3 linked regions of the Aquitalea magnusonii genome follow. The protein of the gene in region 2 interacts with the protein of the main gene of each other region in a pairwise test. Links are inferred from orthologs where the notes say so. Each region holds a gene or a part of one and is shown on either strand. Other genes may lie near its edges. The genes, in order: zapD, ftsZ and rlmN.

What was found.
Region 1: the proteins of ftsZ (region 2) and zapD interact in binary tests that used the Escherichia coli proteins (3 or more experiments, as listed by UniProt). The link is inferred for Aquitalea magnusonii from one-to-one orthologs.
Region 3: the proteins of ftsZ (region 2) and rlmN interact in binary tests that used the Escherichia coli proteins (3 or more experiments, as listed by UniProt). The link is inferred for Aquitalea magnusonii from one-to-one orthologs.

What each region holds. Positions count from the first base shown.
Region 1 is NZ_AP018823.1:81,649-84,663, reverse strand. The notes cover bases 24-2,883. They hold zapD (cell division protein ZapD), read right to left. Parts: upstream 1,903-2,883; coding sequence 1,144-1,902; downstream 24-1,143. Other genes in these bases: coaE (dephospho-CoA kinase), read right to left, coding at 1,942-2,553; yacG (DNA gyrase inhibitor YacG), read right to left, coding at 941-1,138; DLM_RS00445 (N-acetylmuramoyl-L-alanine amidase), read left to right, coding at 24-885. In the rest of the region: more of DLM_RS00445, read left to right, coding at 1-23. UniProt on the Escherichia coli protein: Cell division factor that enhances FtsZ-ring assembly. Directly interacts with FtsZ and promotes bundling of FtsZ protofilaments, with a reduction in FtsZ GTPase activity.
Region 2 is NZ_AP018823.1:4,499,490-4,502,493, reverse strand. The notes cover bases 143-2,991. They hold ftsZ (cell division protein FtsZ), read right to left. Parts: upstream 2,235-2,991; coding sequence 1,050-2,234; downstream 143-1,049. Other genes in these bases: ftsA (cell division protein FtsA), read right to left, coding at 2,330-2,991; lpxC (UDP-3-O-acyl-N-acetylglucosamine deacetylase), read right to left, coding at 143-932. Outside these bases: DLM_RS21115 (hypothetical protein), read right to left, coding at 1-18; more of lpxC, read right to left, coding at 21-142; more of ftsA, read right to left, coding at 2,992-3,004. UniProt on the Escherichia coli protein: Essential cell division protein that forms a contractile ring structure (Z ring) at the future cell division site. The regulation of the ring assembly controls the timing and the location of cell division.
Region 3 is NZ_AP018823.1:577,377-580,433, forward strand. The notes cover bases 107-3,008. They hold rlmN (23S rRNA (adenine(2503)-C(2))-methyltransferase RlmN), read left to right. Parts: upstream 107-961; coding sequence 962-2,056; downstream 2,057-3,008. Other genes in these bases: DLM_RS02800 (SPOR domain-containing protein), read right to left, coding at 107-329; ndk (nucleoside-diphosphate kinase), read left to right, coding at 468-893; pilW (type IV pilus biogenesis/stability protein PilW), read left to right, coding at 2,053-2,796; DLM_RS02820 (RodZ domain-containing protein), read left to right, coding at 2,799-3,008. Outside these bases: more of DLM_RS02800, read right to left, coding at 1-106; more of DLM_RS02820, read left to right, coding at 3,009-3,057.

The sequences.
Region 1 (3,015 bases), 4.4 Mb from region 2 along the record:
GATGTCAAACCGCAGGCTTTCACCCTCAATCCGGTGGCGGAGTACAAACACCGTCTGGTGATCGACCTCTACCCCTCCAGTGGCGCACAAGATGACCCGCTGATGGCTTTGCTCGACGATTACAACAAGGGCAAGCTCACCGAGCCGCCGCCACAGGTAAAGCCGAAGAAAAACGACAGCAACCGCCCCATCGTGGTGATGCTGGACCCAGGCCATGGCGGTGAGGACCCGGGCGCCATCGGCATGAATGGCACCCGCGAGAAAGACATCGTGTTACGCATAGGCAAACAGTTGAAACGCATGATTGATGCCGAGCGCAATATGAAGGCCTTCATGACACGGGAAGAAGACATTTTCATCCCGCTGGGAGTCCGGGTAGCCAAGGCACGCAAGCTGAATGCGGACTTGTTCATCTCCATCCATGCCGATGCTGCGCCCAACCGTAGCGCCCGTGGTTCTTCGGTATTTGCCTTGTCCGAGAAAGGTGCTTCCAGTGCTTTTGCCAAAACTATGGCGCAATCGGAAAACAGCTCGGACCTGATTGGCGGAGTGAAGATTGCCAGCAAGGACAAATTCCTGGCGCATACCCTGCTAGACCTGACCCAGACCGCCACCATCAATGACAGCCTGAAACTGGGCAAGATCATGCTGGGCAAGGTAGGTAGCCTGAACAAGCTGCACAGCGCCCAGGTGGAACAAGCCGGTTTTGCGGTACTCAAGGCACCAGACATTCCATCCATCCTGGTGGAAACTGCCTTCATCAGCAATCCGGAAGAAGAGCAACGCCTGCTGGACAGCGACTTCCAGCAACAGATGGCGGGTTCTATCCTGAGTGGCGTGAAAACCTACTTCACCCAGGGTGCCGCGCTGGCTGCTCGGGCCTGAACCATAGCTGCTCGGCATGAAAAAGCCCGCTTAGGCGGGCTTTTTCACATTTTGATCAGCGGTAACGGGCAGGGTCGACCTCGCTATCAGGGCTTTCCTCGACAGCAGGCACACGGTAGGTTTCATTCGCCCACTCGCCCAGATCAATCATCTTGCAGCGTTCGCTGCAAAAAGGGCGATACAGACTGGCAGGCTCCCACCTCACGGCAGTGCCACAGGTGGGGCAGGCAACGGTACGGACAGCTTGGGACATGGCACTCAGAACTTGCAGTTGGTCAGGGTAAACTCAACATCCGACTCGGTCTGGCGCGGCCGGCTTTCTCCGGTAACCGCACTGACAAAACGAACATTGATCGCATATTTATTGGCAGAAAGCTCGGGCAGGACATTGAGCGCCGGATCGTAAGCAATGCATATCATCTGTACCACCTTGCCGCCGGACATCTGCTGGAATGCACCATTGCGTGCAACATAATGGTGGGTCTTGCCACTATCGCGCAGCAGGTGCAACAGGATGCGGGCAGCTTCAGCAGTCGGCATCAGCGGGGCCGCCCAGCGACGCATGTCACGCCGACGTTCTTCCGCCGGCTTTTGCTGCCACAGGTAGTAGGATGGCAGATCGAACTGGCAAGTCCCACCGGGGATACCGGCACGCTGCTTGATTGCCATCAGCCATTCGTTCTCGCGCAAGTGCTGGCCAAACTTTCCCGTTACACCCAACAACTGGCTGGAGGAAACTTCAATCTCGTCCAGCACCTTGTCCAGACTGTCCTCAGCCACATTCGGGTTTTCACGCAGTGCTTCAAGCACCTGCTTCTGACGCTCCAGTTCTTGCAGCAAATCAGCCTTCAGGTCTGCGCGCGACGCGGTTTCCAGCAGCTCGAACAACACCAGCAAGGCCGCATGATGATCCAGCGCATGGTCTTTGCCCAGAAAATAGGCCAGCCGATCATACAGCTGCTCCAGGCGCAGCAACGTACGGGTTCGTTCGGTGACAGGAAACTCGAAACTGATCACAAGACGTCTGCCCTTCTTGGTGGCTTGTAAAAGGCCTTGTCACTGGCCGTGGGCAAGGTTTGCAAGATAATACTGGTGTTTGGCCTCGACTTGAAGCTGCAATGCAGCAAGCGTGCCGCCATTATCAATGACATCATCCGCCAGCGCCAACCTTTGTGCGCGCGTCATCTGCGCTGCCATGATGGCACGCACGGCATCTGCGCTCAAACCACTCCTGGCCTGAACGCGAGCAAGCTGCACTTCCTCAGGGCAATCCACCAGCAAACTACGGCGTACCAGCGTCAGATAAGCCGACGTCTCGAACAGCAGTGGCACCACCAACATGGCATAAGGGCCGCGCGCTACTGCCAGTTGACGCATGCTTTCGGCGTGGATCAACGGATGCAACACACTTTCGAGCTTGCGCCGACAGGATGTATCGGCAAACACCAGCGCCCGCATGCGCGCCCGATCCAGCGCACCACTGGCAGACACAAGATCTGCACCAAAGCTTGCAGCAATGGCCGGCATGGCGGCACCGCCTGGCCCGGTCAGTTGATGGGCAATCAGATCAGTATCCACCACCGGTATACCAAGTGCCGCAAAGTGATTGGCGGCTGCCGTCTTACCGGAGCCTATACCACCAGTCAAACCAACAATTTCAATGGGCATAGCTACCCAAGTACCAAGCGACAATATCCTTGCCCCACAACAGCGCAATCCAGCCTGCCGCAGCCAGGTAAGGTCCAAAAGGCAGTGGCTGGCCACGGCCAAGCCGTGCCAGCAAGATCAGCACCACGCCGACGACGGCACCCACCAAGGATGACAGCAAGATAATCAGCGGCAGCATGCTCCAGCCCAGCCAGGCACCAAAAGCGGCCAGCAACTTGAAGTCGCCATAGCCCATGCCTTCCTTACCGGTGAGCAGCTTGAACAGCCAATAAACCAGCCACAGGCTGAGATAACCGGCCATTGCGCCCAGCACAGCGTCCGGCAACGCCACCGTACCGGACCACAGATTGAACAACAGCCCCCCCACAACAGGGGCAAGGTCAGGTCATCCGGCAGCAACTGGGTGTCGGCATCAATAACAGCCAACGCCACCAGCACCGCGGTCAGCGCCAGATAGCCAAG
Region 2 (3,004 bases):
CAGCCGCCACCACAGCATGCTTACACCACCTCGGGCAGGCGATGGAAGCTGGACGGTGCATCCAGCGGATCGCTATAGCTGACGTATTCCCAGGCATCCGGGGTTTCCAGCAGCTTGCGCAGCAGCTTGTTGTTCATCGCGTGGCCGGATTTGTGGCCGGAGAAAGCCGCAATCAGCGGATGGCCAATGATGTAGAGATCACCGATGGCATCCAGGATCTTGTGGCGCACGAATTCATCGGGGAAGCGCAGACCTTCCGGGTTGAGCACGTACTCGTCATCGATGACGATGGCGTTATCCAGGCTGCCACCCAGTCCCAGACCATGCTGGCGCATGTATTCCACTTCATGCATGAAGCCGAAAGTACGGGCGCGGCTGATCTCGTCCAGATAAGAGCTGTTGGCAAAGTCGATTTCGACTTTCTGCGGTGCCAGGTTGAAAGCGGGGTGATTGAATTCGATGGACAGGGTGATCTTGAAGCCATCCAACGGCTCCAGTCTGACCCATTTGTCGCCTTCGATGATTTCCAGCGGCTGTTTCACCCGGATAAAGCGCTTGGGTACGGACTGCTCGACCACACCAGCGCTTTGCAGCAGGTAAATGAAGGGGGCGGCGGAGCCATCCATGATGGGAATTTCCGCCGCCGTCACCTCGACTACAAGGTTGTCGATGCCAAAACCGGCAAAGGCTGACATCAAATGCTCGATCGTGCCGACACGCACGCCGGTGTCTGTCACCAGCGTGGAGGAGAGGCGCGTGTCGTTGACGAGCGCAGGCTCGACCTTCACCTCTACCGGCTCGGGCAAGTCGGTACGGCGAAAGACGATGCCGGTGTCGGGGGCTGCCGGCAGCAGGGTGAGTTTCACCCGCTCGCCAGAATGCAAGCCGACACCTGTGGCGCTGATCGCTTGTTTTAGCGTGCGCTGGAATATCATGTGAAGCTCTCAGGCAATCGGGAAGACCCGATTCTAGCACAGGCTTGCGCCATGCTTTATTGATTGCTCGTCACACGTTAATAGTATTTAACTATTTATCCTGAATGGCCTTTCTCAATCGGCCTGCTTGCGCAGGAAGGCCGGAATATCATAGCTGTCGCTCACTTCCGGGTTGGAGAAGTCGGTGGACGGCGCAGCGCGGCGACGGCCCTGACGCATGATGGCCGGGGTATCGAAATCGTCGTAGTTGATGACTTCCACCGCACGGTCGTCGGTGCCGGTCTTGACGATCTTGATGTATTCCGGACGCTCTTCGCGTACCGGCTTTTGCTGGCCCAGGCCGGTGGCAATCAGGGTGACACGGATGGTGTCTTCCGGCATTTCTTCCACTTCGGCGGTACCGAACTTGATCTGTGCATCTTCATCGGCGTACTGACGGATGATGCCCATGATTTCGCGGTATTCGCTCATCTTCAGGCAACCCGGTGCGGTAGAAATGTTCACCAGCACGCCACGTGCGCCTTCCAGGGTGATGTTGTCCAGCAGCGGGCTGGCCACGGCTTGCTCGGCGGCCACGCGGGCACGGTCGATGCCGGAGGCGTAGGCAGAACCCATCATCGCCAGGCCCATTTCACCCATCACGGTGCGTACGTCGGCAAAGTCGACGTTGATCAGGCCGGGGCAGGTAATCACTTCGGCGATACCGGCCACTGCGCCCTTGAGCACGTCGTCGGCAGCACGGAAGGCTTCACGCATGGTCACGTCGTCGCCCAGTACTTCCATCAGCTTTTCGTTGGGGATGACGATCAGCGAGTCAACATGCTTTTTCAGGTCTTCGATACCGCTCTGGGCCACTTTCAGGCGCTTGCCTTCGTGCTCGAACGGGCGGGTGACCACACCTACGGTCAGGATGCCCAGTTCCTTGGCCACTTCAGCCACCACCGGGGCAGCACCGGTACCGGTACCACCGCCCATGCCGGCAGTCACGAATACCATATTGGCACCACGCAGCGCGTCGGCAATGCGTTCGCGGTCTTCCAGTGCGGCGCTGCGGCCCACTTCCGGGTTGGCACCGGCGCCCAGACCACGGGTCAGGTTGTTGCCCAGTTGCAGCTTCTGCGGCGACTTGTTGCGCTGCAGGGATTGCGCGTCGGTATTGGCGCAGATGAATTCGACACCATGCACATGGCTGCTGATCATGTTGTCGATGGCATTGCAACCGCCGCCACCTACACCGATCACTTTGATCACAGCCGCGTTGGCGGTCTCTTGCATTACTTCAAAAACCATTCCGCTCATTTGCCTCTCCTCAAGTTTAAGATGAGCTTGCATTCCACTATTTACTGCTGCCCGAAAAACAAAAAACACAGCAGCGGCCACCTGGCCGCCATTGCTTAGAAATTACCGGCGAACCAGGCCTTCATGCGGCCAAACAACTGGCCCACACCCGCGCTTTCCACTTTGGGTCCGCTATGGGTCTGGATCTGGTCCTTGCCGTACAACAACAGGCCGACACCGGTCGAGAAACGTGGCGTCTTCACCACCTCGGCCAGGCCGCCTACATACTTGGGCACGCCCACGCGCACCGGCATGTGGAACACTTCTTCTGCCAGTTCCACCATGCCCGGCATCAGGCTGGCACCGCCGGTCAGCACGATGCCGGAGGACAGCAGGTCCTCGAAGCCGCTGCGGCGCAGTTCCTGCTGTACCAGCTGGAACAGTTCTTCCACCCGAGGCTCCACCACTTCGGCCAGCGTGGCGCGCGACATCTGACGCGGCCCGCGCTCGCCCACGCCCGGTACTTCGATCATCTGGCCTGGATCGGCCATGGTGACCAGCGCCACCGCGTGCTGGATCTTGATGTCTTCCGCTTCCTTGGTGGGGGTGCGCAGCGCCATGGCGATGTCGTTGGTGATCTGATCACCGGCAATCGGAATCACCGCGGTATGACGGATGGCGCCATTGGCATACACGGCGATGTCGGTGGTGCCGCCACCGATGTCGATCAGGCACACGCCCAGGTCTTTTTCGTCCTCCGACAGCACGGCAATGGCCGAGGCCATCGGTTG
Region 3 (3,057 bases), 3.9 Mb from region 2 along the record:
GCAAGTGGTGCTGCGGGCGAGGGCGAGCTGCCCGCATCCGTTACGGGTGCGCTGGCTTCGGCCACGGGGGTACTGGCGCTGGTGGGTTCGGCAGCCGGTACTTCTGCTGCCGGGGCTGAGGTGGGGTTGACGATCTTGCCCGAACTGCCTGCTGGTGTGCTGGCTGTCATGTCCACTTTGGGCTTTTTCATGCCATCCAATACCGGAATTGCCGCCAGCGCCACGGCCACCAGGCCGCCGGCAATCGCCAGCCGCTTTTTCAGCTTGCTGTTGAGGTCTTTTTCATCCGGCTCCGTGCCGGGGTGCTGCCCTTGGTTTTGTTCTGTCATGGCCTTGAATTTTATGCAGCAGAGGCTTGAAAAGGCTGGTAAAATGTCGGGTTCCTCAGAATTGCGTAACCCGAGTGGATAAGCTACAGCCTAGTTTAGCCACTTGTTCTGTTATTTGGGAGTATTTGGGAGATATTTATGGCAATTGAACGTACCCTGTCCATCGTTAAGCCGGATGCCGTCGCCAAGAACGTGATTGGCAAGATCTACGACCGTTTCGAATCCGCCGGTCTGAAAATTGTAGCCGCCAAGCTCAAGCAACTGTCCCGTGCAGAAGCCGAAGGCTTCTACGCCGTACACAAAGAACGTCCTTTCTTCAAGGATCTGGTTGACTTCATGGTTTCCGGCCCGGTGATGATCCAGGCTCTGGAAGGTGAAAACGCCATCGCCAAGAACCGCGAACTGATGGGCGCCACCGACCCGAAAAAAGCTGACGCCGGCACCATCCGCGCTGACTTCGCCGAGTCGATCGACGCTAACGCCGTACACGGCTCCGACAGCGCTGAAAACGCTGCCATCGAAGTGGCTTACTTCTTTGCCGCTTCCGAGATCTACTCCCGTTAATCTCGTTCTGCCGTAATGGATGTATCTGGCGGCAGCCTGGTGGCTGCCGCTGTTTTACCGAGGATTGCATGAAAACCAACCTGCTCGACTTCAATCTGGACCAGTTGACCGAACACTTTGCCGCCATGGGAGAAAAACCCTTCCGTGCCAAGCAGGTGATGCGCTGGATGCACCAGATGGGCGAAGACGATTTCGACGCGATGACCGACCTGGCCAAGAGCCTGCGTGCCAAGCTGCACGAGCGTGCCGAGGTGCGCGTACCGTCGCTGATGACCGGGCAGGCGTCCAGTGATGGTACCCGCAAGTGGCTGCTTGACGTCGGCACCGGCAACGGTGTGGAAACCGTGTTCATTCCGGAAGACGACCGCGGCACCTTGTGCGTGTCATCCCAGGTGGGTTGTGCGCTGGAGTGTACCTTCTGCTCCACCGGCCGCCAGGGTTTCAACCGCAATCTCTCCACCGCCGAGATCATCGGCCAGTTGTGGTGGGCCAACAAGGCCATGGGCGTGACGCCCAAGAACGAACGCGTCATCTCCAATGTGGTGATGATGGGCATGGGCGAGCCACTGGCCAACTTCGACAATGTGGTCAGCGCGCTGCAAATCATGCTGGACGACCACGGCTACGGCCTCAGCCGCCGCCGTGTGACGCTGTCCACCTCCGGCCTGGTGCCGCAGATGGACCGCCTGCGCGAAGCCTGTCCGGTGGCGCTGGCCGTCAGCCTGCACGCCCCCAACGATGCGATTCGCGATGAAATCGTCCCCATCAACAAGAAATATCCGCTCAAGGAGCTGATGGCAGCCTGCCAGCGTTATCTGGAAAAGGCCCCGCGCGATTTCATCACCTTTGAATATGTGATGCTGGACGGCATCAACGACCGGCCGGAACATGCGCGCCAACTGCTGGAACTGGTGCGCGATGTACCGTGCAAGTTCAACCTGATACCGTTCAATCCCTTCCCCAATTCGGGGTACGATCGCTCCAGCAATAATGCAATCCGTATTTTCCGGGAAATGTTGCAGGAGCAAGGCTACGTGGTTACCGTAAGGAAAACCCGCGGCGACGATATCGATGCCGCCTGTGGGCAGTTGGCGGGACAGGTGATGGACAAGACCCGCCGTCAGGTCAAATGGATGCAGATCGCGCAGGAGAATCAAGAATGATCAAGTGGCGAGTGTGGATGGCAGTGAGCCTGTTGGCGTATTCCTGTGTCGCATTCGCCGCTCCGGCCAACCGGAAACTGGCGGAAATCCGCAGCCAGTTGGCCGTCGAATATGCTTCCCTCGGCAATTTGCCGGTGGCGCTGGAGTCGGCCAACGATGCCGTCAATGCCGATGACGGCTTTGTCGGTGCCTACCTTACCCGTGCCTACATCTTCACGCTGATGCAGTTGGATGCCGATGCCGAGAAGAACTTTCTGAAGGCTTTGCAGGTCGACCCAAACAGTCCAGAAGCCAATAACAACTATGGCCAGTTTCTGTGCGAACATGATCGCCCGCGGCAGGCCATGGATTATCTGGCCAAGGCAATCGCCAATCCGCTGTATCAAACCCCGCAAACGGCCTATCTGAACATGGGCCGTTGCAGTGTAAAACTGGGTGAAACCACCCAGGCCAATGATTACCTGTTGACCGCATTGCGGCTGTCTGCGGACTATCCGCCCGCACTGCGGGAGCTGGCGGCCTTGCATCTGGAGCTGGGCAATGCCAAGCTGGCATCCTTTTATTTTTCCCGCTTGCTGAAAATTGTCGGGAATACCCCGCCCGGTGCCGATGTGCTGTGGCTGGGGGTGCAAATTGCCAGAAAAGGGGGAGACCGGGCGCATGAGGCGGAATATTCGGCCCTGCTGAAAAACAAATACCCGGACTCCAAGGAAACTCAAATGCTGTTGAGTGGAAGCTGAAGATGGAACAGGAAGCAAATGACCAGCCTGCCGGCTTTGAGGTCGGTGCGGCGCTGAAAGCAGCGCGCGAGCGGGCCGGCATGAGCCTGGGCGAAGTGGCCGACAGGCTGAAGCTTTCCATCCGCCAACTGGAAGCCATCGAACACGATGATTTCCAGCAATTGCCGGGTGCAACCTTTGTCCGTGGTTTCGTCAGGAATTATGCGCGCTTTCTCCGGGTTGACCCGGAACCATTGATGGCCAGGCTGGAGCAGCAGTTTC